Regions from separate parts of the Sporosarcina sp. Y1011 genome, predicted to be linked through region 1. Evidence: predicted binding sites of a transcription regulator. Region 1 holds the regulator's gene; each other region holds the start of a gene.
What was found. Region 1 encodes CtsR, which represses protease genes until heat stress. Its sites were predicted from a motif close to ATGGTCAATAAAGGTCAAACA; they were not measured.

Region 1 (9,988 bases):
TACCGGATTGTTTTTCGTCCGGCGTGCCAATACTTCAATAACACGTGTGATTTCTTTGCTACGTCCGATAACCGGATCTAGCAAGCCTTCACGTGCCACTTCTGTTAAATCACGTGCCAAACTATCTAACGTTGGTGTTGCGGCAGAATTAGAGACCCCTTGACCTGTTGCTGAACTGTCATTGCTTCCCAGCAGTTGAAGTACTTGCTGACGCGCTTTGTTCAAGCTAACGCCGGAATTATTCAATACTCGCGCTGCAACGCCTTCACCTTCACGAATAAGTGCAAGCAAAATATGTTCCGTACCGATATAGGAATGGCCAAGTTTGCGTGATTCATCTACGGATAATTCAATAACTTTTTTTGCTCTAGGTGTGTAGTGAACGATGGGACCGACATCCTTTGTTCCGGCTCCGACAAGTTTTTCCACGCCTTGTACGATTGTTTCAAAGTTCACACCAATCGCTTCAAGTGCTTTCGCGGCAATACCCCCGCCTTCACGGATTAGCCCTAGCAAAATATGTTCTGTGCCGATGGACTCGTGTTTCATTCGAATTGCCTCTTCCTGTGCAAGTTGCAATACTTTCTGTGCACGCTGTGTAAATCGGTTAAACATCATAATCAGTCCTCTCCTTCTATCTATATATATACAATCAATTCCCCAAATACTCGTACATTACTCAATTGAATTATAAATATTAGAATGGAGCGATAAAACAACCATCCTAATTATACGTATTCAACTGGTAACGTCAGAACTCCTTTATTAGAGAAATTGACTTTGACTATCTTTGACCTGACTATACAGAAACCTTAGATAATGTGCAAAATAGTTGCTCACTCTTCCGCTTCTTTTTCAACCGGCGGCACTGTTCTTTCCACGTTAAGCCGTTCGCGGAACAATTTTGCCCTGAAGATATCCCGTTCTTCCTGGGATAACTCCGTACTTGCATATTGCTGCAAAAAACCCGGTTGCATAAATATCATCAACTCATTTAAGATCGACACATCAACGTCCTGGATAATACCTAAATCGATTCCGAGCCTAACGTCGGACAGACATCGAGCGGCTTCTCCTGACGGTAACAGACGTGCATAGCTGATTGTTCCGAGCGAACGAAATAGCCTGTTCTCAAGTGAAATCCGTGACTTTGCAAGTAACAACTCCCGTGACTTCCGTTCATGAGCAATCAGGCGAGATGTAATGTTCCTGAGGTCTTCCAATATCTCCTGCTCCGTTTTACCAAGCGTTGTCTGATTTGACACTTGATAGATATTGCCTGGCGCTTCGCTTCCCTCTCCATAACTTCCACGGACAATCATGCCAAGTCGCGAAATAGCCGGAATAATACGTTCGATCTGTTTGGTAATGGTAAGTGCCGGCAAATGCATCATGACTGATGCGCGCATGCCGGTTCCCGTATTTGACGGACAACTTGTCAAAAAACCGAAATCCTCATCAAACGCGTATGGTAGTTCTTTTTCCAAATAATCATCTACTTGGTCTGCCTGTTTGTATGCATCCTCCAGCTGAAGCCCTGGACAGATGCATTGGATCCGAATATGGTCTTCTTCATTGACCATGACACTCACCGTCTCATCATCCGAAAGCAAGACAGCCCCGTGCCTATTAGGTGATGCAAGTTGCGGACTGATTAAATGCTTCTCAACGAGCACTTGTCGTTCCAGTGCTGGAAGTTCCGACATCTTGGTGTAGGTATACCCGTTTTCTACAGCATCAAGCAAGACGCCTGTAACCGCCCTGTCAACCGCCATAGCCTCTTCTTCCGTGATGGCGATTGGAAAACGATAGCCTGTTAAATTACGTGCAAGCCGAACCCGCGTAGACAACACGATATCTGAGTTTTCTCCATAAGCTGTCATCCAGGTGGTTACCGCATTACGCATGAACTTTTCAATTGACATCGTTTTCTTCACCTCCATGTGAAAGGTGTTGCTTGAGTGTATTCGCTTCGTCACGTAATTCTGCTGCTTCTTCAAAACGTTCGGCTTCTACAGCATCTTTCATTTTGACCCGAATCTCATCAATCTTCTTTTTAACGGCATATAGCTCATTAAAAGACACTGGGATTTTACCCGTATGTGATGAACGTCCGTTGTGCAGTTTCCCAAAAACATATGGAAGGCTTTCACGGAACGTGTCGTAACAGGCCGCACAGCCAAACTTCCCGATATCGAGAAATTTCGGGAACGTCAAACCGCATGAAGGACATTCAGGTCCTGTCAACTGTTCCCCTCTTGCCGGCTGTTGTTCCTGGAATGATTCTGAACCGCTGAACCAGTGCGATAGAAACTGTTGAATCGACAGCGGTTCCTGATTAGGATCAAAGATTAATGTATGTGATTGGAAGGCGCACTTCTCACATAAATGATGTTCCATGGATCCGACCACGCTTTCTTGAGTGATGCTGACGGATGCGGGCCGTTCTTTACAATTTTCACATATCATTGAAAGCCACCTCAAATCAGTTAGATTATCAATCAATTTAGCTGCTCGTAAATGAGCGTCAAAAGCATCGCTTGCAAAATACGTGCACGTATAATATCACGTTCGGGAAGTGGCTGATGGATTGTTGTTCGATCGACAGCGGCGAGAATAAGCTTTGACTCGCGCTCAGATATAACGTCTTCCTCAATTAGTCTGTAGACGACATCCAGGGCCATTGTAAAGGAGGCTCCTGACTGGATACCCTCTAGAATATGTTCAATTAATTCTTTACGAGAATTTGCCTGCACGCGGAATATGCGTATATAACCACCGCCACCTCGCTTAGACTCAACTGCATATCCTCTTTCCGCTGTAAAACGGGTCTTAATGACGTAGTTGATCTGCGATGGTACGCATTGGAATTTTTCTGCAACTTCATTGCGCTTAATTTCAATCGTTCCACACTGTTCCTCTTCGATTATTGCCTTCAAATATCCTTCTATAATGTCGGAAATGTTTCGCATGTCCTCACCTCTTTCCTACTGGGGGAATAAGCCGTTGACTTTGACTATCTTTGACTTGATTGTACAGGACTCTCTGTTCGCACTGCAATCGATATGCACCAAGAAGGAGGGGATTCCCTTAGCATCGGCATAGTAGGTGTTCTTTTAGTCTCTAAACAAAAAAATGGAGTGCAAGGCGTATAGCCTTACACTCCTTTACCCTCTATTCCACGCTAACATTCGTCAATTCTTTGACCGGCAAGAATAGTTCTCCCGTTTCTAAATACGTTACGGCAAGTTTATCGCCTGCTTGAATATAAATGGCAAGCGGCACAGTTTCAGAAGAAACGATGAAGTTACGTCCATCCTCCGCTAAAAATGAAATCAGTGTAAAGTCGCCAACGCGTTCTTTAAAGACACGCACGACAGTTACCGCCACCTTCGCCTCTTCGGCGCCTGAACTGCCATCCACACTGCTACTTCCGCGTTGAAGAGCTGTTTTATATAACTTTAACGCTTCATTTGGCGTATTTCCGTAGACCGAAATCTCCGGATTCGCTGCTGATACGATGAAGTAATTTTGTAGGAATCCATTTGAATCGAGTACCGGTGTCAACCAGCTAGCTTCTCCGTAGAAGTTATACAAGACTGGCATTTCTCCCGACCATTTCTTTTCTATGAATTTCTTTTCTATGATTTGAAGTGCTCCTTGAGAATCCATATAGGACTCTTCTAGATTACCTGTATAATATGTGGCTATACCTGTTCTCCCGTCAGTCAACGCATAGCCTAGCATCGAATCGACGCCTTCTTTCGGGCTAGTGAAATCGGTGAAGTAATACATATGGCCATCTTCATCGAAGATTGGACTGACATTCGCCTCTGTTCCTTCATCAGACGGTAGTTTAACGTCTTTCTTCCCAATGATTGAATTCCAGAAACCATGGATATAGTTACCGAAATAGCTGTTCTGCAAACTGACAGCTTCAGGTGAAACAGCGCCATCAATATATTCTGGAACATCTTTTAGCGAATATTTCTTCACACTACCACTCTCAGGATCAACGACTACAATTCCCTTTACGTCAAAACCATTACGTGCGCTGATGAATTCACCGTATGAACGTATATAATGCGGCTTTCCTTCATCATCAATTTCGAGTTGTACATCTCCATAAAAGATGAGGTTCGGCATTTTCATCCGTATATGACGCTCAACTTGCTTATGGAAGAATGACGATGGCGTGTAAGCCATTTCTGCTTCCACAAATTTAGGATTATCTGCTGAATCCGTCGCGCTCATCGTGAAATAACCCGGAGTTGTATCCGCATTTAGCCATTTAAAAAAGCCAGAAAACTCAACGGGTGCAATGTAGACGAATTTACCATCTACTTTTTGAATCTGCAGACTGCCAAGTTCATAATAACTTGTATTCGGTACTTGCCCGAACGCTTTCTTCATTTTATTTCTTGCAAATTTCGGAGGGACACTTGCTGGTGTTTTAGTTTCGTCAAAAGCTGTGATTTCAACTTTCTGGTCCATCTCAACCGCTTTGTATTTCTTATCGGCATTGAATAGCGGAGCACTTAAAATATAAACACCAAACACAAGTGCACCCAGGAACAAAATACCCTTCACTTTACGATCTTTACCGCCAGCGGAAATGGCACCTAGAAGTGTAACGACTAGAAACGCAATCCAGAGCGACGTCCAGTTGCGATCCATATTAGTCAAGTAGTAAAACAAAAATACCAAAATAGCGGAGACAATCGCTACTGTAGCTATTGCAGCACCTCTATTGAAGGGAACCGCCGTTTTCGCTTCATCTGTGGCACGTTTCGTTTGACTGCTGAGGATAAATGGGACGATTAATAAACTGAATACAACGCCCGTAATAATAGAAAATAATAGTAAGTTAAGCATAAAATACACCCTTTTCTGTCTTGAAGATTTTTGCTGATAGGTAGTATACGGTCTAATCGGTAAAATAGTTTCATATTTTCGATTGAAGGTGAAAAAAGGTTTCACATTTCAGAAATATGGGTAGATAGAGCAATAGAGGATTTTTTCTTGCCCTTCTTTTTTCCTCGGTCTTACAATCCAAAACAAAAACTCCCGGGTAAATAAACCTATTGGAGGCAACAAATTTTGAATTGGTACGAGAAGTTGAATGAATACTTCCCCGTTGAAGAGATGAAGTCAAAGGAACATATGGACGCGTTACTGTTGGATAAGAAAAGTGTCTACAAAAAAGACGAAGGACCACATCATGTGCTCATGTATGTTGAGTTCGAAAAATTCATCTTCGTAGATTATTTGTTTGTTTCCACACAATCACGCGGTATGGGACTTGGCGGTAAATTGTTGACAATGTTAAAGTCCAAAAATAAACCGATCCTCCTAGAAGTGGAGCCAGTCGACTATGAAGATACAGATACAGCTAAACGACTTAAGTTTTACTCACGCGAAGCGTTCTCACATGCACAGCGCATCGGCTATAACCGCCGCTCTCTGGCTACGGGTGAAAACACAGTGCTCGAAATTTTATACTGGTCGCCTACTGATTCAGGCGAAGAAGAAATCTACAACGCAATGACTCAGACGTACGATGAAATTCACACATACAAAGATGAAACTTTTTACGGTCAAAAGTACGACCCGACCGATAAAGTACTTGTTTTTCACACGAAGGGCAAACGCGATATTCTACAACCTTTCGATACATCCGAATAAAAATGGACTTCCCTTTGAAATGGGAAGTCCATTTTTTATGCCTTAATCAATTCTTTCTCCAACGGTTCCAAATCTACTTCGAACCCTAAGTCTTCCAGCATTTTACGATCCCAATCGCTTTCCTGTCCAGCCGTCGTTAAATAATCTCCGATGAAAATTGAGTTTGCTGGGTATAAACCAAACGGTTGTAGACTGCGTAAATTCACTTCTCGCCCACCTGAAATCCTAATTTCTTTTGTAGGGTTGATAAACCTGAACAAACACAGTACTTTCAAACAATAACGTGGTGTTAATTCGTCCGTACCACCAAGGGGCGTGCCATCTACGGCATGTAAAAAGTTGACTGGAATTGAATCTGCGTCCATTGCGTACAGACTACGCGCCATGGAAACGACATCTTGTTTTGTCTCACGCATACCGATAATTACACCCGAACACGGTGAAATACCCGATTCCTTCACAAGATCCACCGTATTTACACGATCCTCATATGTATGGGATGTCGTAATACTTTCATGGTGCTCAGCTGAAGTATTAATGTTGTGGTTGTAGCGGTCGACGCCGGCTTCTTTCAATCGTTTTGCCTGTTCCGGTTTCAATAGTCCGAGACATGCACAAACGGTCATATGTTCATGCTTCAACTTAATTTCTTTCACAGAATCAATAACGATTTCGAGTTCACGATTCACAGGCCCCCTACCGCTCGCCACGATACAGTAGGTTCCCGCATTCAATTCGGCCGCCCTTGTCGCACCCGCTACAATTTCTTCTTTTTTCATCATGGAATACTTTTCGATTGGCGCTGTCGAAATAATCGACTGCGCACAATACCCGCAGTTTTCCGCGCATAAGCCCGATTTCGTATTCATTATCATATTAAGTTTCACTTTATTCCCATAATACTGTTTCCGAATTGTATATGCCGCATGCAAAAGTAAGAGTAATTCCTCATCAGGACTATCCAATATGGAGAGTGCTTCCTCATCCGTTAAGACATGTCCTTCTAGAACACGTTCAGCTAAATCAGTATACTTCGTCATATTAGCGCCTCACTTTCAATACTTTATACATACGATGTCCAAACATTCCGCCAAGAACTGCAAGAATAATATCTTTCGGCAATGGTGGAACCATCCATAACCACGCCACTTTGTACGTAAACGCATCTGGAGCCGCAGCCCAGAACTTATAGGCATAATACATCCAGTTCGTACCAAATAGATAGTTCACAGACATTCCAACGAGTGCCGCGATAATATATCCATGAAGCTTTCCGTTCTTCTCAACAATTTTTCCAGCAATGAATGCAACGAAAATGAAAGAGACGACAAATCCGAATGTCGGACTGATAATCGATCCAAAACCGCCTCCGAATCTTGCAAATACGGGCGCCCCCGCAAGCCCGATGAACATGTAGACCGTCATTGCCAGCGCGCCTCTGCGACTGCCAAGAATAAGTCCTGCAAGAATCGCGAAAAAGGTTTGTAATGTAATCGGTACTCCGCCAACTACAAGAAATGGTAAAAATGCTGTAATATTGGCTCCAATCATCATCAGTGCTGCGAACATGCCACTGTAGACAAGTGTTAGTGGGCTCATTACACTTTTACTGTTTGTTTTTACTGCAACTGTTGTCATAAGTACACCCCTTAAGTTTATGTTATCTTTAATAGAATAGTAGATAACGCATTATGTGTCAACCTAATATTATTATCAGTTAACACAAATACACATAAAAAAAGACCGACAGCATATTCGCCATCGATCGAATTTAGGATTTTTCGCCTTCATCTTTTGGAAATAAAAAGTAAGAAATGACCCCGCTCACAATCATCGCACCGATTATGATAGCCAAGCGCGTTAACTCGGGCACTTCTTGATATTCTTTCGTCAACTTCATCCAGCCGAATCCGCCAACAAGTAACATAATGGGAATGACAAATTTAAAAGCTTTCAACAAATTCACCTACAGTATAGAGTTATGGTAGTTTTATTCTACCATAACACTACCTTATCTACGACGACGACGTCTTCCACAGCCAGGCCGTGAACCGATGCCGCCTACTTGCGGACCATAGCCATCCATGCCCGGACCATAACCAGGTTGGGCGGGCAGTGTTTGACCCATAACGTCTTGTGTCGTTTCTGTGTAATAGTGACGCGGAATTTGAACGGTATGAACCCGATTCACATTAACGATCGGATGGATAAAAGGTACTTCTTGTGGAACAAATTGATCGTGACAACGATACTGCGTTGGGCATACGACCGGTTGCACCTGTCCGGCACCCATATTGCCTGGGTACATCTGATTGCCGTGATGCATTTGATTACCGTGATGCCAATTACCTTGTTGCATCATACTATCACCTCCTCCTTCTATTAGATGTGAAAAGTAGGAGGACAAACGGGCGATAGACTCTACGGGCGGTAAGGAATATCAGAAAGCGTATTTCGTTTTCGGGAATTAAAATAAGATTTTCTCAAGTAAGCGAATGTGGTTAACAACAGTCCCAATACAATGGATGGATTCAGAAATCATACTAATACCGCTTCGACGCTTTGTGGATGCCTCCCGCGATAAGCCGGAAAGGAGCCCACTTTCAGTCTTATCGCTCCGGCTACCACGAAGTCGCGCCTGCGCTGGATGGTCTTTTTAAGAAAGCGCATTTCGTTATTGGGAATTAAACCGGCAACCTATCTAATTCACTACTATTTAGGTTGCAGTATCGAATATTGTCATAAATCAAGCGAATACGTTTAACATCAGTCCCAGTACAATGGATAGAATTAGAAAGCCCGCTAATACCGCTCCGGCGCTTTGTGGATGCCTCTCGCGATAAGCCAGAAAGGAGACCGCTTTCAGTCTTATCGCTTCGGCTACCACTAAGTCGCGCCTGTGCTGGAGAATCTACTTTAGAAAGCGCATTTCATTATCAGAGGTTATACCTGCAATCTGTAATGCATCTTTTTTGAATGAGATTAGTATCAAATAGGAATAACATTATAATCTCAGTCCATACATCTCAGAATCACAACACCTAAGATAGTGTACACACTAGCGCAGGCGCGGCAAAGGGGTCGCCGAAGCCCTGAGACTGGATGCAAAGCGTTAATCCAGGCTCATGGGGGCCACTGAAAAAGTTCTATACTATAGTAAGAACTAGTTGATTGTAGTGGAGAGCGGCGAGGAGGCTGAAGCCGTGCCCGCGGAAAGCGTCCGCTCGGAACGGAAATCAACGGAATTGAAGGAAATCGGACTTTTTCAGTGCCCTCGCTTACAGTGAGAGGCATCCCCAGAGCGCCGAAGCGTTATAGGAGGAAATCTTTATTTCAACCTATCTAATTCACCACTATTAATAATGGTCGATTAGTATAAAAATCAGAGCTTTAAAAAAGCAACTTCCTCAAATTAACGGGATGTTGCTTTTTGGGTTGTCTAACTTCAGGCGCCAGAGTCGGGTTTAGTTATTGGATTTCATTCTGAATTTCTTTATCGGCATCGAATACGTTGGGCTCTTTCCTATTTACATCTAGTTCTTCAGGCGAATCATAAATTGGACTTCCTTCACCAATCATTTTTAACTTAGCAATGAAATCCTTATTGTGCCTAAGTTCCATTTCAGACGACTCCACAGATAAGCGTTCCATTTATATCATCCTCCTAACAATTTTAACCGTGGCGAACTACGCTGGAATATAGCTATACATACAACAACATTCGATTTCTCTTTCTATAATTATACTAAATATTCAGAAATAAGTAAACTTTTAAGTCTTGCATGTTTTTTTAGAGACCGCAACGGATATACTATAAATACATAGCATAGCTAAACGAGGAGGTTCCTAAATGAAAAGAATTATATTATTTGATGGCGATTGTAATTTCTGTGATGCAAGTGTGCAATTTATCATAAAGCGGGATCCTTCAGCCCATTTCCATTTCACTTCATTGCAAAGTGAAAAAGGGGTGGAACTTCGTAAACAATATGCCATTTCAGATGAGATAGACAGCCTGGTTCTAATTGAAAATGGGCGGGTTTACACGAAGTCTTCTGCCGCGCTACATATAGCGAAAAAGTTGGATGGGCTATGGCATCTGTTATTTCTATTTATACTCGTACCGCCTATAATACGTAACGGCGTTTATGATTATTTCGCTGCGAATCGCTATAAATGGTTTGGTAAAAAAGAGGATGCCTGCATGCTGCCATCTCCCGATGAGCGCAAGCGATTTATTTGACCAACACGAAAGAGGGACCCAGACATCTCCGGGTCCCTCTTTCGTTATTCATTTAAACCT
Region 2 (9,988 bases), on a different contig from region 1:
CTTCAGGTATTTATAAAATGTCCAGCTCACTGGGCTTTTCATTTGGTATAGCAATTTCAACAGCAGTTTATGGTGCAATCTTGCTCACCGGAAGCATAGAGTTAGCAGCAGCTGCCGGGATCATGGTAAATATGGCTTTTGCTATCCCATCCTTAATCTCTATAATGTTAACAATTCCGCACAACGAGGGGAAAAAGGTAACCAAGCTTGCAGCGGAGAAAGTTGAGACTAAAGAAATATCTGTTCTGAATTGAGGTAGGCTTGAAAATCTCTCTTTTCACTGGACTACTTTCAGCTCGCTTTCGGCGGATGAATCACGACGAATTTACTAAGGATAGAGTGCGGCTAGAAGTGACTCCGTCACTTCTAGCCGCACTCTTTTCGTTAATTCTGTTGTGATTAAATGCCTGCCGCGTCCCTACACTATTCAAGTGAAAAATGCAGTTACTTTGAAAGAAAAAAGGTTAGCTTGGTTTCTCCATGATTAACCTCCGAATCCTAAACTCTTTCGGGTAGCCTCCAGTGTATAATTATATAAAAAAAGTTACCCACACTGACTGTATTAGAGCCAACATAAAGTCAGTTGTAACACATGTGAAAATTTTTTAGTAGCCAAACTGCATCATTTCAACTGATTTCGAATACATTGACTATGGTGATAACTATAAGGGGAGTGAATGTCCGATTCCGACATTTGTAACGCAATCATTGGATGAGATTAGATTTTGGTCACGGATTATGAAAGAGCATGCTTTCTTTTTAAGTCTCGGATTTACTGCAGATGATACAAAACTCATTCAAGAAGCAAAGCAATTCATTGCACTGTTCGAGCGCATTGAAGAGCAAATCAGCGATTACAATGAAACGACAGATCCTACCGTCATTAGACAACTAAACATTCAAGTGTACCAGGCGGCAGCTTCTATTTGGGCTTACAAACGAAAAGTACTTGGATTGATATTACGCTGCGAAATTACGTCAAACAATATTCCTTTACTAGTTGACCATACGAGCCGAGAAGCTGCCTATTTCGCTAAACGATTGAAGGAATTAAACGAAGGTAAGCTGAAACCTTTACCAGAGGCAATTATTAAAGAGAATGTGTTTTTCTTGAAAATAATGGCGGATCACTCAAAATTCATCGGCCATCTGCTAGATCCTTCGGAAAGAAAACTTGTCAATCAAGCACGCGAGTTTAGCAATGATTTCGACCAACTTCTTTACCAAGCACAGGATTTAGATCATATGCGCCCTCAGTCAGAAACACAACCACTTTTAGAACAATTTCTAGACCAAAATCGTGTTTCTGTCGTATCGTTACGCGATTTCAAAAAGACAGCACGTGATTTAATTGAAGCCTGCAAAATAAAGAGCAATATACCCGCCCTTCTTGCCGACCATGTATACCGTGAAGCGGATCACTTCCTTCAAATTATTGATGCATTCGATGAGCATCTTACGACACAACAATCTTAACGCCTTACTATGTATTAAATAATGCTTGTCACACAATCTAACATTCGACTTCAATTCAACTACCCCCACCTATGACTTCTGTATAGATCGGGGTATTTATCGTTCCACTGTATAGTCAACAATTATTGGCATACTAAGTTATTCCTTCCTTAGTCAAATAGTTGAGTAATTTATCTTAAACAAAAAAACTGTCAACCAAATCCGTTTGGTTGACAGTTTTTTATTAAATAAAGTTACACTATGTTAACGACAATCTCTTCCTCTACGAGATCGACACGGACTTTTTCAACATGCTCTTCTAAAATAATATCTGTTAATGGATCTTCGATTTTATCTTGAATGACTCTGCGAAGTGGTCGAGCTCCGAATCGTTTATCGTAGCCTAGTTTGACCAATGCTTGTTTTACTTCTTGGGAAATCGTGATATCAATATTATTTTCTTCGATTGTTACTTGTAAGTCAACAAGCATTAATTCCACGATTTCGAGTAGATTTCCCTCTGTTAATTCGTTAAATGAAACAATTGCATCGAAACGATTGAGAAATTCAGGTTTGAAATAATCGCCTAACATTTCTAGCATCGTAACGGATTCATGTACTGTTTTATTGAAACCGACGCTCACTTTTTTGTCGCCTGTTCCAGCGTTACTTGTCATAATAATGACCGTATCTTTGAAACTGACTGTCCGACCATGTGAATCTGTTAAGCGGCCATCCTCCATAATCTGAAGGAACATATTTTGAACGTCTGGATGCGCTTTTTCGATTTCGTCAAGGAGTAAAATTGAATACGGATTCCGGCGTATTTGTTCTGTTAATTGACCAGCGTCTTCATGCCCAACATAACCTGGAGGGGAGCCAATAATTTTAGACACCGCATGTTTCTCCATATATTCACTCATGTCGAGACGTATTAACGTCTCACGTGAACCAAATAATTCTTCTGCTAGGACTTTTGTGATTTCTGTTTTACCAACACCCGTTGGACCGACAAATAAGAAGGAGCCAATGGGACGGTTTTTCGATTTAAGTCCCGCACGGCTACGACGGATTGCTTTTGCAATTTTATCAACCGCTTCTTCTTGACCGATGACTTTTTTATTGAGATTTTCCTGAAGACCTTTCATTTTCACCTGTTCTGCCGCTTGTAGTTTTGTCACAGGAATTCCTGTTTTCTCTTCGACAATTAACTCAATATCTGCAACAGAAACTTCTATTTTTTTAGCTTCCCCATTTTGTTTCGCTTCTTCCAATTGTTTACGTAATTGAATTTCTTCATAACGTAAATTTGCCGCTTTTTCATAGTCTTCCAATTCTGCTGCTTGTTCTTTTTCTTGAATGATTTCGCCCAGACGCACTCCAAGTGAATCTGAATCCGAATTAGGGATGACGTGTACAAGGTTTAAACGTGACCCGACTTCATCCATCAAATCAATCGCTTTGTCCGGTAAAAAGCGGTCTTGAATATAACGTTGTGATAAGGTGACAAATGCTTGAATCGCTTCATCTGTATAGTGTACTTCATGGAAGTTTTCGTAACGTCCTTTTATTCCACTTAAGATTTTAATCGTATCTTCTGCCGATGGTTCCTTGACGATAATCGGTTGGAACCGACGTTCAAGTGCGGCATCTTTTTCGATTTGACGATATTCTTTCAATGTCGTTGCCCCGATGAGTTGCAAGCCTCCCCGCGCTAAGGCTGGCTTCAAAATATTACCGGCATCCATTTGCGATCCTTCTGTCGAACCCGCACCAACGAGCAGGTGAATTTCATCGATGAATAAAATAACATCTGTCCGGGCTTGAAGTTCTTCAATGAGTTGTTTCATCCGCTCTTCAAACTGACCACGAATGCCTGTATTGGTAACAAGTGAAGCAACATCTAATAAGTACACTTCTTTATTCTTTAGTTTCACCGGTACATCGCCTTCATGGATTTTTACTGCGAGCCCTTCGGCGATTGCTGTTTTACCAACTCCAGGCTCACCAATTAGCACCGGGTTGTTTTTATTTCTTCTATTTAACGTTTCAATGACGCGTTTCACCTCTTGATCGCGTCCGATGACTGGATCAATCAGTCCATTTCTTGCATCATTTGATATATTTTTACCAAGTTGGTCTAACAAACCGTTGCCGTGACCTTCTTGTGTTTGCTTTGTTTGAGTTCTTGCCTGTTGGCCGCCGTTAGCTTGGGAAAAGGGATTCGCATTATTGCTAAATGACGGCATCTTACCTGCTTGTAATTGACCTTGGATTTCTTGAAAGCATGGATGACACATATTAATGTGCATACCTTGCTGATTTACTTGAAATCTCAAACTCATCGTCGCTTCGTTTTTATCACAATGTTGACATTTCATATTCTATTCCTCCCTCAATTTTTCATTTATCTATCTTTCTTTCTTGACTTTGACTATATTTGATCTATGGACTTATTATACACTGACCTTTTTTGACTTTCAAGAAACTTGCTTGCATATCCTCGAATTTATTTAATGAAGACTACTTGTAAAATCAGCTTGGCCACATGATCTTCAATTAAAAAAACTGTCAACCAAATCCATTACCGTGGACTTGAATGACAGTTTTTTATTAGATAAACAAGCTAAGCAGTAGTACAACACCAAGACCAACGATCGAGGTCGTGAATAATAACAGACCCCAGGTTTTAAACGTATCTTTAATGGATAAGTTAAAGTACTCTTTAAACAACCAGAAGGAAGCGTCATTTACGTGAGTAATTGTATTACTTCCTGCCGCTGTTGCTAAAACCATTAATACAGGATTCACATCAAATGTATGAATTAGCGGACCCACAATCCCGGCAGCCGTAATTGCAGAAACAACACCCGTCCCCGTAGCAATACGTAACATTGCAGTAATGACCCAGGCCATAATTAATGGCGATACACTTGTATTTTCCATCATTCCTGCGATGAAGTCACCAATACCTGTATCCAAAATGATCTGTTTGAAAGCTCCACCAGCACCAACAATGAAGATAATCATCGCAATACCTTCAATAGCACCTGAGAACGAATTCATAACTTCCGGCATTGTTCTACCTCTGCGTATGCCGAATACATAAATGGCAACCAATACAGCGAGAATCATGCTAATTTCGGCACTACCAAGGAAATTAATAATTTGATAGAACATCGTTCCTTCTTCTATAAAGAAATCCAAAATCGTTGCCGATGTAATGATGATTGCTGGCAATAACGGTACAATTATACTTACAGCAAATCCAGGCATTTCATCTTCAGCAAATTCTTTCGGCTTCTTCAACATCGGTGGTACAGGACGATCCAAATTACGTAGCATTCTAGGTAAAATAATACCTGCTGCAATAACTGATGGAATGACTACGATCAGTCCCAATATGTAAACCATCCCCATGTCTGCACCATAAGCCTCAACAAGTGCAGTTGGACCAGGTTGTGGTGGGAAGATACTATGCGCCATTGTAGCCGAGGCAACCATCGTGATTCCTAAGCGTAAATACGGAATTTTTGCTTCAATTGCAATACTGATGACAAGTGGAGCCAATATGATAAACGCCACTTCATAAAATACTGAGACACCAAAAATGGCACCAACAATTAAAATTGCCCATTCAACATTCTTAACGCCAAACTTGTTCAATAAGGTAGAAGCTACCCGTTGAGCAGCACCGGAATCCACCATTAATTTACCAAGCACAGCACCCATTCCGATAATGATTGCCAAACTTCCGAGCGTTCCTCCAAAACCTGTCTTTATCGATACGACGACCATATCTAATGTTAACCCGTTTAAAATACCTACCAGTATCGCTACAATCAAAAGGGCAAGTACACTATTTAGTTTTACCACAATGTTCAAGTAAAGGAGTAGCGCTACCCCAAGAGCTACCCAAATAAGCGGTAAATAAGTTATAATCCAATCCATCTTTATTCTCCCCCCAAGTCTACTTTTAGTTTGTTCCTATAGCTTTGAATCCATTCTGTGCATGTGGACTGACATTTTAATTATTGATGTTCAGTCAAGCACAGTAACCTTGTAACCGCTTACTCCAAACCGGTTAATCATTACTTTCGATATTTGCAGATTATCATGCATAATTTAAGCGTTGCCTAGCATTACACGCCAATAGTAGATAACAACACAAATACCTCTCTTCGATAGAAAAGCTCTTAACTCTCATCTGTTTTCAGATAAATCGGTTTAGTAAACCGATTTACTTCACTTAGTATATAATGAAAGTGCTTTCAATATCAAATAAAAATTTAATTCTGCGAAATACCCTTTCCTCATGCTTGCTTCTTTTTCATTTTTACTATGTACCTAAAACTTTTTTCACTTAATATAACTTCCGGATTAAGGAAATATCAATCTACGAATTTGCGGATGAACTTGGAATTCCGTTATCGAAAGAGAGTAACTGCAAAAGAGCATCGGCAAAGTTCTCCCGATGCTCTTCTTCAATGCAATGATTCTTCTTACCGGACCCTTGACCAACCCATGAATGCCCGTCCCCTGGCTGATGAAAGTTACTCAACGTCCATTTCAATTGTTTTTTTCAATTGTTTCAAGTGACGCTTTTCATGCAATCCGACAAATAGAAACCATTGACTCAATGGAATTTGTCCAAATATCGGATGTTTGAGTGATTTATCACGGAGCACTTCTTTTGTGCTTGTTTCATACACATCTAATAAGAAGATACGTGAATCATAGAGTTCACTTTTCATTTCTATTATTGATTTATACTCTTTTGTCGGTGCTGTATACTCTGGGGCTTCCACTTTTATTAAGCGATTCGTAGACAATACTATTGGTTTTTTCATACATTTTGGACTATCGGGATTTTTAAGTTCTCTTGCAATATTAGTCGCAATCACTGTTTCCATTCTCGCTAGATGTTCGAAAATTTGTTTTGGAGACCACCCTCCATTTGAAGGTGTTTTATTGAACTGCTCATCCGTCAATGGTTCAATTGCTTTAAATAACTCTTTTCGAATAACAGTATTTTTTCCCAACACCATTTAATTTGCTCCTTTTATTACCCCGAAAAACTTTTCCGTTATTGTTACTTATCTACATTATAAGCTTTTCTATTTTTTTGCAAGTCATCATTTAATAGAGTCTCATTTAATGCCATGAATTCAGCATTCTACTTCGTCGTCCTACACCTTTTAACAAAGGTGACTGATATGCATCAAATAACGGCCACCTATCAAACGGGTGGCCGTTGAAAAAGAGGTACCTGACACTCAATTGAATGCAAATGTTTAAACGGTCGTTTCCACTTTCGATCCTATCGCTTTTTCTACCTTTGCTTTCCATACAAAATGGTCTTTTTCAACAACAATAGAGACGAATAAACTTCCGATAATTGCCCATAATGGTGCGCCAATGTTGAAGTAACTCACACCTGACATGCCTATTATTAAGGCAAAAAAAGCACCCATTTGAAATTTGCTATCTGAAAAGGCTGTTTTAAGGGAATTCATAAGAACCCCTAGCATGGCAAGTCCAGCAATTACACTAACAATTACACTCGGCATGGCAATCACAAGCGGAACGACTACAGCCGCAAACAGTCCAAAAGCCGAGAATAATCCTCCACATACAGCGGCTGCAGCATACCGACTTTCTTTTTTCCCTACTTCTTCAGCGGAACAGATCGCTGTCATCGGTCCCGCGACATTAATAGCATGAGCGCCGAAAAACGAAGCGATTACACCAAAAATTGAACCGTAAATCGCCATCGCATTATTTGGGGGCTTGTACCCTTGAGCCATTAATACACCTGACCCTTGAGCATTTTCAGTACAGATAATAAGTAACGCAAGTGGAATACCAATCGACAGTATGGCATCAAAACTAAATGCGGGTATGATCAACTGTGGAAGAATGAATGCATTCTGGATGTTCTGAATCTGAAATTCATTCGTAAAGAAGGCCAACAAAACCGCGACAAGCAAAGCTGATAAAACAGGTGGGATTTTTTTCATAAATCGTGTGGAAAGTAAAAAAACTAGAATAGCTGAACCAGCTAGTACGGGAGAAATAGTAACCGACGTGATCATTTCCGTCGAAAAACGGATCATCACGCCAACAATCATACCCATGACAATTGGAACCGGTATCCATTTCATCACTTTGTCGATTAAGCCCGACGCACCGAGAATAATTACTAGGATATGGGCAAATAGATAAGCCCCTATCGCTTCTTGGAATGAAAAATGTGTCAAAGCACCGGCAACCAATACAGCTCCAGCAATCGAATGCGCACCTGCGATCGGTTGACGATACTTTAAAGATAAATATATGCCGAGTAATCCACTAAAAAAATAAACCGCAAATATCCAACTTATGGTCTCAACATAAGTCAAGCCCCCACTTGTCGCAGCTCCAATGATAATTAAAGCAGGACCTGTACACCCAAAGATTGCCGCAACTAAGCCAGCACTGACTGTATTTACATTTAGATTCTGACGTAAATCTTTAATGTTCGTGAGTAAAAATTTTTCTTTCATGCCCCATAGCCCCCTAGATCCACTAATGCTTCTCCTAGTAATATACACTAGTTTTTTAAATATTGTGGATATTCTGATCCGAAAGATTGAAAAGTCCCAATTCAAAAACAATACTAGCTGTTTTAAAACACGAATTGAGTGATATTTAGACGCTGTTTCGATAACTGTGAATAATAGGGGTACCTAGAATGGGAATGTATATTCGAATTACAACGAAAAATAAACACTTAACAAGAGTTACCAGAAGTAGACTCTTTGTTTAGTGTCGGATTGGTCTTGTTATTCCATTAAAGTATCTTTAACAACTAGATGATGTATTACAGCAAGATTGTTCTTGCTTTTTTGGTGTTAAGTTCACACTACATACACCTGTTTCCGGTAAGTCCAGTTCCACTTTTTTTGCGGATTCATAGTCGCCCGTCAGATAAGCCACGATAGATCGCACTTGTTCATACCCAGTCGCCATTAGAAACGTTGGTGCCCGTCCATAACTCTTCATCCCCACGATATAAAAATCTTTCTCCGGCTGCCTTAATTCTTCCTCACCATGTGGACGGACGGTTCCGCAACTATGAAGATTAGGATCTATTAAAGGAGCCAATGACTCGACGCTTTCTGTAGCTGAGTCAATACGCAATCTGATTTCATTTAAGAATGTAAAGTCAGGGCGACTTCCAGTGTTAACAATCAACTCATCTATCTTATCAATAGAAAGACTTTCACCTTTAAACTCACCAAAAATTTTTAATGAATGACCTTCCATCAAAACTTTTTGAACTTGATATGGCGTATAAACTTTAACACGCCCGGAATTCACCAATTGATGAATTTTCAATCCAAGTTCCCCTCTTGCTTGGAGAGCATCTTTTTCTTCACCCCCATAAGCCTCTTCAACATTATTTTTCCGTAGAATCCAAATGATTTCATTGAAATTGCTTTCGTTGAGTTTAGTCAATTCTAAAATTGTATTGATTGCGGAGTGACCACCACCAATTACAGCTACACGTTTACCTATATATTTCTCACGGTCTTTACCGTTAATGTCGGGTATCCCATAATGAATATTATTTTGTAAAGAAATTTCTTCCTTCGTCCATACACCATCCGCGTTTACAGGGTTTGGTTGTCCCCATGTTCCTGTTGCATCGATAATCGCTTTTGCCTCAATTTGTTCAGTACTACCATTTTGATCACAGTAAAGAACAAACGGAACATTTTCACGTTTAACTGACTTCATCTTATCCAGCCCTTTTTTGCTTATAGCTAACACCTTGGTATTCAAATGAATGTACGGTTGGATTTCCGGTAAACTTGCCAATTTCTCTAAGTAATCCTCCACCAATTCCTTTCCTGTTGGTAGCTCATCAAGGGAAGGGGCGTCCCATCCATGTTTTTCAAGTAGCTCACGGGCAACTTTGTCAACATTGTATTGCCATGACGAAAATAATCGAACGTGTCCCCACTGAAGTATATGATTTCCAACGTTTGTACCAGATTCCAAAACCAGAAACTGTTCACCTGACTTAGCCAAATGTGCAGCTGCGGCTAATCCAACTGGGCCCGCACCAATAATGACGACAGGCAATGAACTCGTTTCTTTTTCGATGAGCTCGATATGCAGCGGCACAATATTTGTAGAACAACAGTTTCCATTCGTTATTTGAATATTACTTTGTTCTTTCATTTTACAGACCTCCTAAGGACAATAAAGAGCTCACTGAATGAGCTCTTTTGTATTAACAGTTATTTGGCGCACCAACCATGACGAGTCCGGATTGCTCACCTTCAGTTTCAAAATCCAATGTTAAATCACTCAGAAGCCCTAAAGCTAACGTGGAAATGGCAACCTGAATATCATTTATCAAAGAAATAGTATCTGATACCTCAGGTTGATCAAGAGATAAACCGATTTGCGGTCCACAGCAACCCTCAATGGCATAGATACGGAGTCCTTTGGCTTGCTGTTCTTCCAAAAGAGATTGAATATA
Region 3 (9,988 bases), on a different contig from region 1:
AACGTTACTTGATACAAATGAATTGATTATACAAACATTCCAGTACGTCCTAGGTAATCATTATCCTGGGAAGTATGAGCGAATTGACATACTGCCGTTTCTTGGGCCGACTTTGAATGAAACATTTGACTCGGTTGACCCTGAAAAAACAGAATTACTGATAGAAGAATATAGAGCATGGAATAGATCAATGCATGATGAGCTGTCAAGCGAATTTGACGGTGTTTCAGAAACATTGAGGTTATTGAAAACGGCGGGCATGAAAATGGCGATTGTCTCCACTAAGAAAAAAGATATGGTTATCAGAGGTTTGGGGCTTCTTGACGTGGAAGGTGTATTTGACGAAGTCATCGCAATGGATGATGTCGTGAAAACTAAACCTGATCCAGAACCCATTCTGTTGGCTCTCAATCGCTTGGGTGCCACAGCGGATGAAGCGCTGATGATAGGGGATAACTATCATGATATAGTGGGTGGGCAAAATGCTGGAGTACGTACCGCTGGAGTTGCGTGGTCTGCAAAAGGCGAAGAATTTCTACAGTCATTTAACCCGGACTTTATGCTGCAACATATTTCAGACCTGTTGCACATGGTTAAAGGTATAGAGGCGTGAGACGTACTGAAAGGTACCCCGCAAAAGATGGCGCAAATTCGCTCTGGCATATATATAAGACAGTTCCATTTTTCAAAGTGGCAAAAAACTTTATTGTCATTCAAATTTCAAGGTATACACCGTTCATGCCCATGAAAAACTTTCTGTATCGCAATTTTTTAAAAATGGAAGTTGGACATAAGACGTCATTTGCACTCATGGTGATGCCAGATGTTATGTTCCCTGAACGGATAAAGGTCGGTGATAATTCAATTATCGGTTTCAATACGACGATCCTTGCCCATGAATACTTAATTGATGAGTACCGTATTGGTGACGTTGTCATCGGAAAGAATGTCTTAATCGGAGCGAATACACTGATCCTACCTGGAATCGAAATCGGCGACGGAGCGGTTATATCTGCGGCATCCCTTGTTAATCGTGATATTCCGGCAGGCGTGTTCGCAGGAGGAAATCCGATAAAAATTATCTTCACTGAAGAGCAGATGAAAGTTCGACAACAAAACTCAATCGTAGAGGAAAATAGTTGAAAGTAGCTAATTTTCGCGTTAATTATGATATAATGGGGGACAATACGGGAAGGAACGTACTTTGCGTTCCTTCTTATTTTTGTGGGGGAATATGATTGGATAAACTTAGTAAGAAGCATGAAAAAAATGTCATTTCGTTCAATCCGGACGGTGAATTTTATTATAATAAAGCAGTTCAAGCAATGCAGCGCGATCGTTTTGATGATGCACAAAGATATTTAAAGAGAGCGACTGAACTCAGTCCTGAAGATCCAAAGATTCTTATGGAATACGGTGTGCTTGTTATGGAAGAGGGACGTTTTGAAGAAGCGCACGAGCTGCTTATGACAGCGAATACACTTGACCCGTCTGAAGAGGAAATTATCTTTTACTTGGCAGAAGTACATGCACATCTGGGTATGTTACGTGATGCAAAAATGTATGCTGAAAAGTATATTTCACTTAATCCGGATGGTACTTTTGCTGATGATTCAATGGAGATTATTGACTTTGCAGAACAAGAAGAATCATTTAATGATGATGAAATGCCGGATGGTGAAGTGTATTTTCTCCAGGAAAAAGCTCGTCGATTGATGGAATCAGGGGATTTTACGGCAGCTGTAGAATTGCTTGAGCAAATTATAGTCGACTATCCCGAGTTTTGGGCGGCGCATAACAATTTAGCACTTGCCTACTTTTACATTGGGCAAAATGAGCGAGCCAGCGAATTACTCCATGTCGTTTTAGAGGGTAATAAAGGAAATATTCATGCACTCTGTAATCTTGCGGTCTTTTATTATTATGAAAAAAAGGAAGAGGACTTAGAGTCTTTACTTGCTTTACTCGTGAAGATAAAACCGTATCAAATTGAAAATCGCTATAAACTAGGTGCTACGTTTGCGCTGATTGGCCGACATAAAGAAGCATATAACTGGCTCAGAAGTTTACAGAAAAGAGGGTTTGAAGGAGATACGGGCTATTATTTCTGGCTTTCCCATTCTGCTTATTTTTCTGGACACGAAACAGTTGCAAGAGATGCATATGCAAAGTTAGTCGACTTAGATCCAACGAAAGTTGGATATGAGCCTTGGAAAGATGTCCAAGAGATCATAAAATCGGATTCACTTGAACAGGATAGGGGATTTCTTTTAAGTAAAATTACAAATCCCTATAGAAGTGAAAGGATGTTTGGGTTTTATCTTCTTGGAAAGTCAGGACATAAGCAGGAAATTATCTCACATCCGTCATATATCGAAATTGAAAAACTAAGTAATTTTGAACGGCTTTTCCTGGCAAGTGGGCTGGACTATGAGTTCATGCCGGAAAGTAAGTTCGATAAGTCATTTATGAGGGCGCTAGAAACGACGGACTTGCTCTATGCCAAATACTGTCCGTTGGATAAACAAGCGACACATCTTTTCCAAATGTGGTTTACTTTGTGTGAAACGGGGCTTAGCCAATCGTATTCTTTCCGAAATCCAAGAGCGCTTGCAGCAGCGGCAGATTATATGTTTCAATCATCCCGTTATCCGGGTGTGACCAAGACAGCAATTGCTAAGGGATTTGGTATCTCAGTGCCCACCTTGACGAAATACGTTGGTGAGTTGATAGAATATCTTCCGCAATTCGATGTTTAATGTTGTGACGCCGCTTCCCATACACTGTCATTCATAAGCAATAAAGTTGAATAGAAGGCCAAAATCCTATACGATTTATGTTGTAAATGTTGTGGAGGAGGAAGTTCACATGACAACTGAGAAGATTTATGATGTCATCATTATTGGTGCCGGCCCTGCGGGGATGACGGCTGCTGTTTATACATCACGGGGGAACCTTTCAACGCTAATGCTTGAACGTGGAATACCGGGTGGTCAAATGGCAAACACGGAAGAAATTGAGAATTATCCTGGATTCGAACATATACTCGGTCCCGATCTTTCTACAAAAATGTTTGAACATGCCAAAAAGTTTGGCGCGGAATATGCTTATGGTGATGTTACAGATGTTATTGACGGACACAGTTATAAGACGATTGTCGTTGGGGACAAAGAATATAAAGCACGTGCAATTATAATTACGACTGGCGCCGAATACAAAAAGATGGGTATTCCAGGCGAAACAGAACTCACTGGACGAGGCGTAAGCTATTGTGCGGTTTGTGACGGTGCTTTCTTCCGTAAGAAAGAGCTAGTTGTTGTAGGCGGCGGAGACTCTGCTGTGGAAGAAGGAGCCTATTTGACACGGTTTGCGGATAAAGTGACGATTGTTCACCGACGCGGTGAATTACGAGCACAAAAAATCCTTCAAGATCGTGCATTTGCAAATGATAAGATTGAATTTATCTGGAATTCTTCTGTCAAAGAAGTTAACAGTAATGGAGGGAAAGTCGGTTCCGTGACACTTGTTTCAACAATCGATAATTCTGAAAGAGAATTTGAAACGGATGGCATGTTTGTCTATATCGGAATGGATCCGTTAACAGCTCCTTTTGCTAAACTTGGAATTCTAGACGAAAATGGTTATATCGCTACGAACGAAATCATGGAGACATCTGTACCAGGCATTTATGCTGCAGGTGATGTGCGTGAGAAGTTATTGAGGCAGGTTGTAACGGCTACAGGAGACGGCAGTATAGCTGCACAGGCTGTACAGAAATATGTCGAGGAATTAATGGAAAAGTTAGGCGCAGAAGCATAACTTTTTAATGAAACCTTAACCTGACTGTAACAGTAATGCAACATCAAAGGGGTATAGTAAAAGTATCAATTGACCCCCCTTTTGATATAGCAAGCTTAAATTAGGCTGTCTGCCGGTTCAATCCGGTAGTTAGCCTTCTTTTTTTGTCGTTTTCCAATGGTACGTTGTATAATAGTATTATGCAGATTAAAAAAGTGGGGATAGTCAAATGCAGAGAATAGTAAACTTACTTGTCATTAAAGACAATCGTGTATTATTGTTGAAAAAACCGCGCCGTGGCTGGTACGTGGCCCCAGGAGGAAAGATGGATCCCGGTGAGTCGATTTACGAAACGGCAGTCAGGGAATTCACCGAGGAGACGGGTGCAAAGCCGGTTGACCCATACTTAAAAGGCGTTTATACGATGGTGATTACTGATGATACGGGGGAACACGTGAAAAATGAATGGATGCTTTATACATTCATTGCAACTGATTTCAGTGGTAAACCTTTTGAAACAACCACTGAAGGCGTGCTTGAGTGGCATTCTGTTGAAAGCCTTCAGACGCTTCCCATGGCGGAAGGAGACCGCACAAATTTGCTATATGCGGTTTCCAAGCAGGGTATACAATACGGGACGTTCTTTTACACCGAAGAATTTAAACTATTAAAAGAAGTAATCCAGAATTCTGTGGAAGGTGATGGGAAATGACCGAAATTGGGAAGCCAAACAGCGATGTTGAAATAGTTATCATAACGGGAATGTCAGGTGCCGGTAAAACAGTAGCCGTGCAGAGTTTCGAAGATCTGGGGTTCTATTGTATCGATAATTTACCGCCAGAGCTGCTTGTTATGTTTCTGGATTTGATGATGAAATCGGAGAATCGTATGAAACGGATAGCCGCTGTTATGGATACGCGGGGAGGCGATCTCTTTGATTCGCTCATCGGTGCACTAGATAATTTATTGAAGATGAAAGGCGTATCTTCCCGAATCTTATTCCTCGATGCCAACGACGAAACGCTAGTCCGACGTTATAAAGAGTCAAGACGCTCGCATCCGCTATCGGAAGGTGGATTACCACTAACCGGTATTAAAAAGGAACGGCTACTATTGACTGAGATGAAAGGACGTGCTCGTTCAATATTCAATACGACAGGATTAAAGCCTAGAGAATTACGGGAAAAAATCATGTCTGAATTCTCCTCTAAGGAAGATTTAGGTTTTACATTGAATTTCCTGTCATTCGGCTTTAAGCACGGAATGCCGATTGATGCAGATGTCGTGTTTGATGTACGTTTCCTACCAAATCCCTTTTATATCGAGGACTTAAAACCGAAAACCGGTCTAGAGAAAGAAGTCTACGACTATGTACTGAAGTGGAACGATACACAGATGCTAATTGAAAAATTGACAGATTTATTTAAGTTTCTGATCCCACAATATAAAAATGAAGGAAAATCACAAGTTGTCATTGCATTCGGTTGTACCGGGGGGCAGCACCGTTCTGTTACACTCGCCGAGTTTTTCGGAACACGGTTCAAAGAGGAGTATCGGACACTCATTACGCATAGGGATATTGAAAAAAGAAAGGATTGACGCTATGCCGAAATCGAAGCATATAAAAAAAGTGGTGGTCTTCGGTGGCGGAACCGGATTGTCAACGTTATTACGCGGATTGAAATATCATCCTGTCGATTTAACGGCGGTCGTCACTGTCGCTGATGATGGCGGGAGTTCGGGCAGGCTTTTGGATGAATACGATATCCCACCTCCAGGCGATATCCGGAAAGTAATGGCAGCGCTTTCAGATGTTGAACCACTTATTGAGGAAATGTTCGAGTATCGCTTCTCAATATCAGAAGATTTAAAAGGCCATTCCCTTGGGAATCTAATGTTGGCCGCAATGACGGATATCACTGGTGACTTCGCCCGTGCTGTTGAGCAAATGAGTCGGGTACTTAACATAAAAGGGAAAGTATTGCCTGCTGCAAATCAACGAATCACATTGCATGCAGAACTTGAAGACGGTACAATCGTGACAGGCGAATCGAAAATACCTGTATACGAACGGAAAATTCGAAGGGTATATCTATCACCTCAAGAAGTTGAACCGTTACCTGAAACAATTGAGGCAATTAAAGCGGCTGATCTTATCATTATTGGTCCGGGCAGCTTATATACGAGTATCTTACCGACATTACTTGTTCAGGCGATACGTAAAGCAGTATTGGGGTGTAAAGCGAAAAAGGTATACATTAGTAACTTGGCAACGCAAGCAGGTGAGACCTATCGCTATACAGCCTCAGAGCATGTCCAGGCACTGTATGATCATGCAGGCGAAGCATTTATTGATACAGTATTATTAAATGGCACAGTACTTCCATCGTTGCAACAAGGCAAGAAATTGACTGGACCACCTTGGCCTGTCGAAAATGACATTGAATCGTTGCAACGACTTGTCCCGAATATTGTAGTAAAAGACATCGGCCTACTCTATGAGGGTAATATAATACATGACTCTGAAAAGGTTGCTAAATGGATTATCGATTATATGGAAAATGGGATAAAAACGGAACAGACCTGATTGTCGCCGAGAAAGGGGAAGAATCATGTCTTTTGCATCAGAAACAAAGAAAGAAATGACACAGATAGAAGCAGATGATTGTTGTACAAAAGCAGAAGTCGCAGCATTCATCAGGATGAATGGGGCACTATCCTTTTCCAATAAGCAGTTGAGTCTAGATGTGCAAACTGAAAATGCCGCTATAGCCAGACGGCTTTATTCAAATTTGAAAAGGTTGTATCCATATAAAGTGGAACTGCTCGTCCGAAAAAAAATGCGTTTGAAAAAGAATAATGTTTATATTTGTCGAATTCGAAACGGTGCGAAAGATCTTCTTGAAGATCTTTACATCTTGACGGGTACGTTTCAATTCAAAAATGAGGTTGCAAAGGAATTGGTGAAAAAGAGATGCTGTCAACGCGCTTATTTACGAGGTGCTTTTCTAGCAGGTGGTTCCGTTAATAATCCGGAAACGTCTTCCTATCATCTTGAAATCTTTTCAATCTATAAAGAACACAGTGAAGACCTAGTCGATCTGATGAACAAATACCATTTGAATGCAAAATCCATTGAACGTAAAAAAGGATATATCGCGTATTTAAAGGAAGCCGAAAAAATTTCGGATTTTCTAAGTATTGTCGGTGCGCATGTTTCCTTAATGAAGTTTGAAGATGTACGGATTATACGGGATATGCGGAACAGTGTGAATCGTCTTGTGAATTGTGAAACAGCGAATATGAACAAAACGATAGGAGCTGCACAGCGCCAAGTTGAAAATATAAAGTTCATCGAAAGAACAATCGGCCTTGCGGAACTACCTGAAAGACTACAAGAAATCGCAAGACTTCGGGTGGACAATCAGGATATCACTTTAAAAGAGCTCGGAGAATTAGTTACGGGCGGAATGGTGAGCAAGTCAGGTGTAAACCATCGTTTAAGAAAAATAGAAGAAATTGCGGAAAACCTTCGCAGTGGTGGACTCGGCAGTCGGTGAATCCGATGTCGGACCAAGAGAGGAGTAGATACTGTCATGGCAGAAAGAACAGTTGAAGTGAAGATGAAAACGGGGTTACAAGCACGGCAAGCAGCCCTTTTTGTTCAAGAGGCAAATCGATTTATGGCGGATATATTTTTGAAAAAAGACGAACGTCAAGTGAATGCGAAAAGTATAATGGGGATTATGAGTCTTGCCATTGCACGAGGAACAAGCGTAACACTAATTGCAGAAGGAAATGACGAAGAACAAGCTTTAGAATCACTTGTCAATCTGGTTGGAAACGAAAATTGATATAACTCGCCGTTACTGCTGTCTGAAGACATGTAGAAGCGGTTTTTTTCTTTTCAGAAAAAAGCTTTGGTATCGGGAAGAAGATTCGTGTCTCACCGTGAAATCACCAGTTAAGTAAAAAAAAAGCCGATTCTCCAAAAATGGAAAATCGGCTTTCTAACTAATTATTTTGTTTTAGGTGCGTCTTTCATATCACTGCGTGTGATGATATGGTCAATTAAGCCATATTCTTTTGCACGTTCAGCTGTCATGAAGTTGTCGCGATCCGTATCTTTCGCGATAACTTCGACCGGTTGCCCAGTACGCTCTGAAAGAATCAAGTTCAGTTTTTCGCGAATGAATAAGATATGCTTAGCAGCAATTTCAATTTCTGTTGCTTGTCCTTGTGCTCCTCCAAGTGGTTGGTGGATCATAACTTCAGCATTAGGAAGCGCATAGCGTTTACCTTTAGTACCGGCAGCGAGTAGGAACGATCCCATTGATGCAGCCATTCCTATGCAGATTGTTTGAATGTCAGGTTTGATGAATTGCATCGTATCAAAAATTGCCATTCCAGCTGTAACGCTTCCTCCAGGACTGTTGATATAAATGGAAATGTCCTTATCTGGATCTTCAGCTTCTAGGAATAGAAGTTGAGCAACGATAGAGTTCGCAACGTTGTCATCGATTCCACTTCCGAGCATGATAATACGGTCTTTCAATAGACGGGAATAGATGTCGTAAGCACGTTCACCACGGCTAGTCTGTTCAATTACTGTAGGTATTAGATTCATTCCATTTCCTCCTTCAAGGTGGATAGATTGTAGGTCTATTGAAACTAGATATCGTTTCAACTGTAACTTTATCATACATAGTATGGTCAACGAAGGTCAAATATAACGCTTTAAAATAAGCATTGCAATCGTGTTGCCGCACTAGTATACTTAGTCTTGACTGTTACAACACAACATTATTTAATAAGGCAACGCCCTCGTGGTGCAACGGATAGCACGTGAGCCTCCGAAGCTTAAGATGTGAGTTCGATTCTCGCCGAGGGCATTTAAAGTGACGTTGCAACAACGTTATTGGTCGCAAGCACTACGCGACCTCCGCTAACCTCCTTTCATTTACGTAGAAAATACGTATTTTGAATGGGGGTTTTTTCCTTGTCTAAAAACAGTGAACGCGTCGCTATTAGCGGAAGTCAATAAAGCGATTGGGCGAATAGTCGAAAACCCGGCTGCCCAAATTCCCTATTAATATAGTTTTTTCGCTATAGCGGAAATATTTGGAAGTGTGTATAATCAGAATAGTGCCAAAATAAAATTTCGTTGGGGGTTATTTTATTGAAAATGTGGTACAAGCGTTGGGTAGTGGTATGGGGTGGCACGTTTGGCGTATTATTTGTCATATGGCTATTTACACCGGAAGTAGAGCCGGAAGTCGAAGTGGATGTGGTGGTGGAGTATTACGACACGCACGCAAAAAAGTTAGCGAAAGAATAAGGTACGACATTAAATGGATTCATATATAAGGAGCGGAAAGCCTAGTGCAATCAAGCACAGGCTTTTTTCGTTTAGCCATGCGGATATCGCACGACATAAAAAGAGCCGCGCCATCAAGCGTAGCCTTTTTCGGTTATTCTTATTATTCAATCGTCAGAATATCGTTTATTCCGTACAGCTTACCGTTGCGTCCGAGCGTCTTCATGGCGTTTACAATCCGTTCTAGTGTTTCGAAGTTTAAGGACTTGCCGCCACCTTTGCAATGTAAAGTACCTAATAATGGAAACGTAATCAGTTGTGAAATTAATAGCCCAGACGGTGTGCGGTCACTTGGAACACGAAGAAATAGCTCGTACGAGAAAAGTTTATCGTTAAAAGTTAAATTATGATAAAAGCAAATTCATCAGCTATTGCTGATTTTGCAAATACAGATGGTATGGAGTTTTTAATCTTTTCGACTATTTCCATTCTGAGTACTTTCAGCAATTGTGGAAGTTGCTTTCTTAAAATCATTATTAATAGTAGGTGAAGAGGCCTTTACAGGATCTCCATAGGCTGTAAAAGTAGTTGGATCTTTCTTTTTCTTGTCAGCACTTGCATTCGTGTTCATGTTTTGATTTGTCATTATTGTAGAACCTCCTATTGTAATTTCAAATGTTATCAAGCTTTGAAGTGAAACCATTTAGTCATTAATTAACTTTAGAATCTCCAATAACGCGCTTACTATGCATCTCAAATAGAGTTCTTATCTTTTTGGAGCGAAGAACAAGCGGCGCATATTTGAAATAGAAAAAGGAAGGCGATTTTTGCCTAACTTTTTGTTTTGATCAAAGTTTTAGATTCTCACAGTTA

Region 2: AC25Y5_RS10805 (ATP-dependent Clp protease ATP-binding subunit) is a predicted target of CtsR. The motif match lies at 3,916-3,936, and genes of this name have one in related genera.
Region 3: clpP (ATP-dependent Clp endopeptidase proteolytic subunit ClpP) is a predicted target of CtsR. The motif match lies at 8,508-8,528, and genes of this name have one in related genera.

The regions. Positions count from the first base shown of each region.
Region 1 covers NZ_JBYHFP010000005.1:144,574-154,561, forward strand. Annotated here, with positions in the region: gene AC25Y5_RS08705 (ATP-dependent Clp protease ATP-binding subunit) at 1-618, opposite strand, end outside; gene mcsB (protein-arginine kinase McsB) at 837-1,925, opposite strand; gene AC25Y5_RS08715 (UvrB/UvrC motif-containing protein) at 1,915-2,469, opposite strand; gene AC25Y5_RS08720 (CtsR family transcriptional regulator) at 2,502-2,972, opposite strand; gene AC25Y5_RS08725 (hypothetical protein) at 3,175-4,875, opposite strand; gene AC25Y5_RS08730 (GNAT family N-acetyltransferase) at 5,101-5,685, shown strand; gene bioB (biotin synthase BioB) at 5,721-6,725, opposite strand; gene AC25Y5_RS08740 (biotin transporter BioY) at 6,727-7,323, opposite strand; gene AC25Y5_RS08745 (histidine kinase) at 7,457-7,642, opposite strand; gene AC25Y5_RS08750 (hypothetical protein) at 7,697-8,092, opposite strand; gene AC25Y5_RS08755 (hypothetical protein) at 9,154-9,336, opposite strand; gene AC25Y5_RS08760 (thiol-disulfide oxidoreductase DCC family protein) at 9,536-9,928, shown strand; gene AC25Y5_RS08765 (DUF779 domain-containing protein) at 9,981-9,988, opposite strand, start outside.
Region 2 covers NZ_JBYHFP010000007.1:90,079-100,066, forward strand. Annotated here, with positions in the region: gene AC25Y5_RS10795 (MFS transporter) at 1-254, shown strand, start outside; gene AC25Y5_RS10800 (DUF2935 domain-containing protein) at 646-1,476, shown strand; gene AC25Y5_RS10805 (ATP-dependent Clp protease ATP-binding subunit) at 1,710-3,836, opposite strand; gene AC25Y5_RS10810 (gluconate:H+ symporter) at 4,069-5,406, opposite strand; gene AC25Y5_RS10815 (DinB family protein) at 6,009-6,503, opposite strand; gene AC25Y5_RS10820 (benzoate/H(+) symporter BenE family transporter) at 6,750-8,000, opposite strand; gene AC25Y5_RS10825 (NAD(P)-binding domain-containing protein) at 8,299-9,684, opposite strand; gene AC25Y5_RS10830 (iron-sulfur cluster biosynthesis family protein) at 9,737-9,988, opposite strand, start outside.
Region 3 covers NZ_JBYHFP010000014.1:58,146-68,133, reverse strand. Annotated here, with positions in the region: gene ppaX (pyrophosphatase PpaX) at 1-613, shown strand, start outside; gene AC25Y5_RS14285 (acyltransferase) at 610-1,143, shown strand; gene AC25Y5_RS14280 (tetratricopeptide repeat protein) at 1,239-2,759, shown strand; gene trxB (thioredoxin-disulfide reductase) at 2,869-3,819, shown strand; gene AC25Y5_RS14270 (NUDIX hydrolase) at 4,028-4,510, shown strand; gene rapZ (RNase adapter RapZ) at 4,507-5,397, shown strand; gene AC25Y5_RS14260 (gluconeogenesis factor YvcK family protein) at 5,402-6,385, shown strand; gene whiA (DNA-binding protein WhiA) at 6,411-7,358, shown strand; gene AC25Y5_RS14250 (HPr family phosphocarrier protein) at 7,395-7,652, shown strand; gene clpP (ATP-dependent Clp endopeptidase proteolytic subunit ClpP) at 7,817-8,425, opposite strand; tRNA gene AC25Y5_RS14240 (tRNA-Arg) at 8,619-8,690, shown strand; gene AC25Y5_RS14235 (hypothetical protein) at 8,978-9,136, shown strand; gene AC25Y5_RS14230 (hypothetical protein) at 9,181-9,525, shown strand; gene AC25Y5_RS14225 (hypothetical protein) at 9,582-9,761, opposite strand.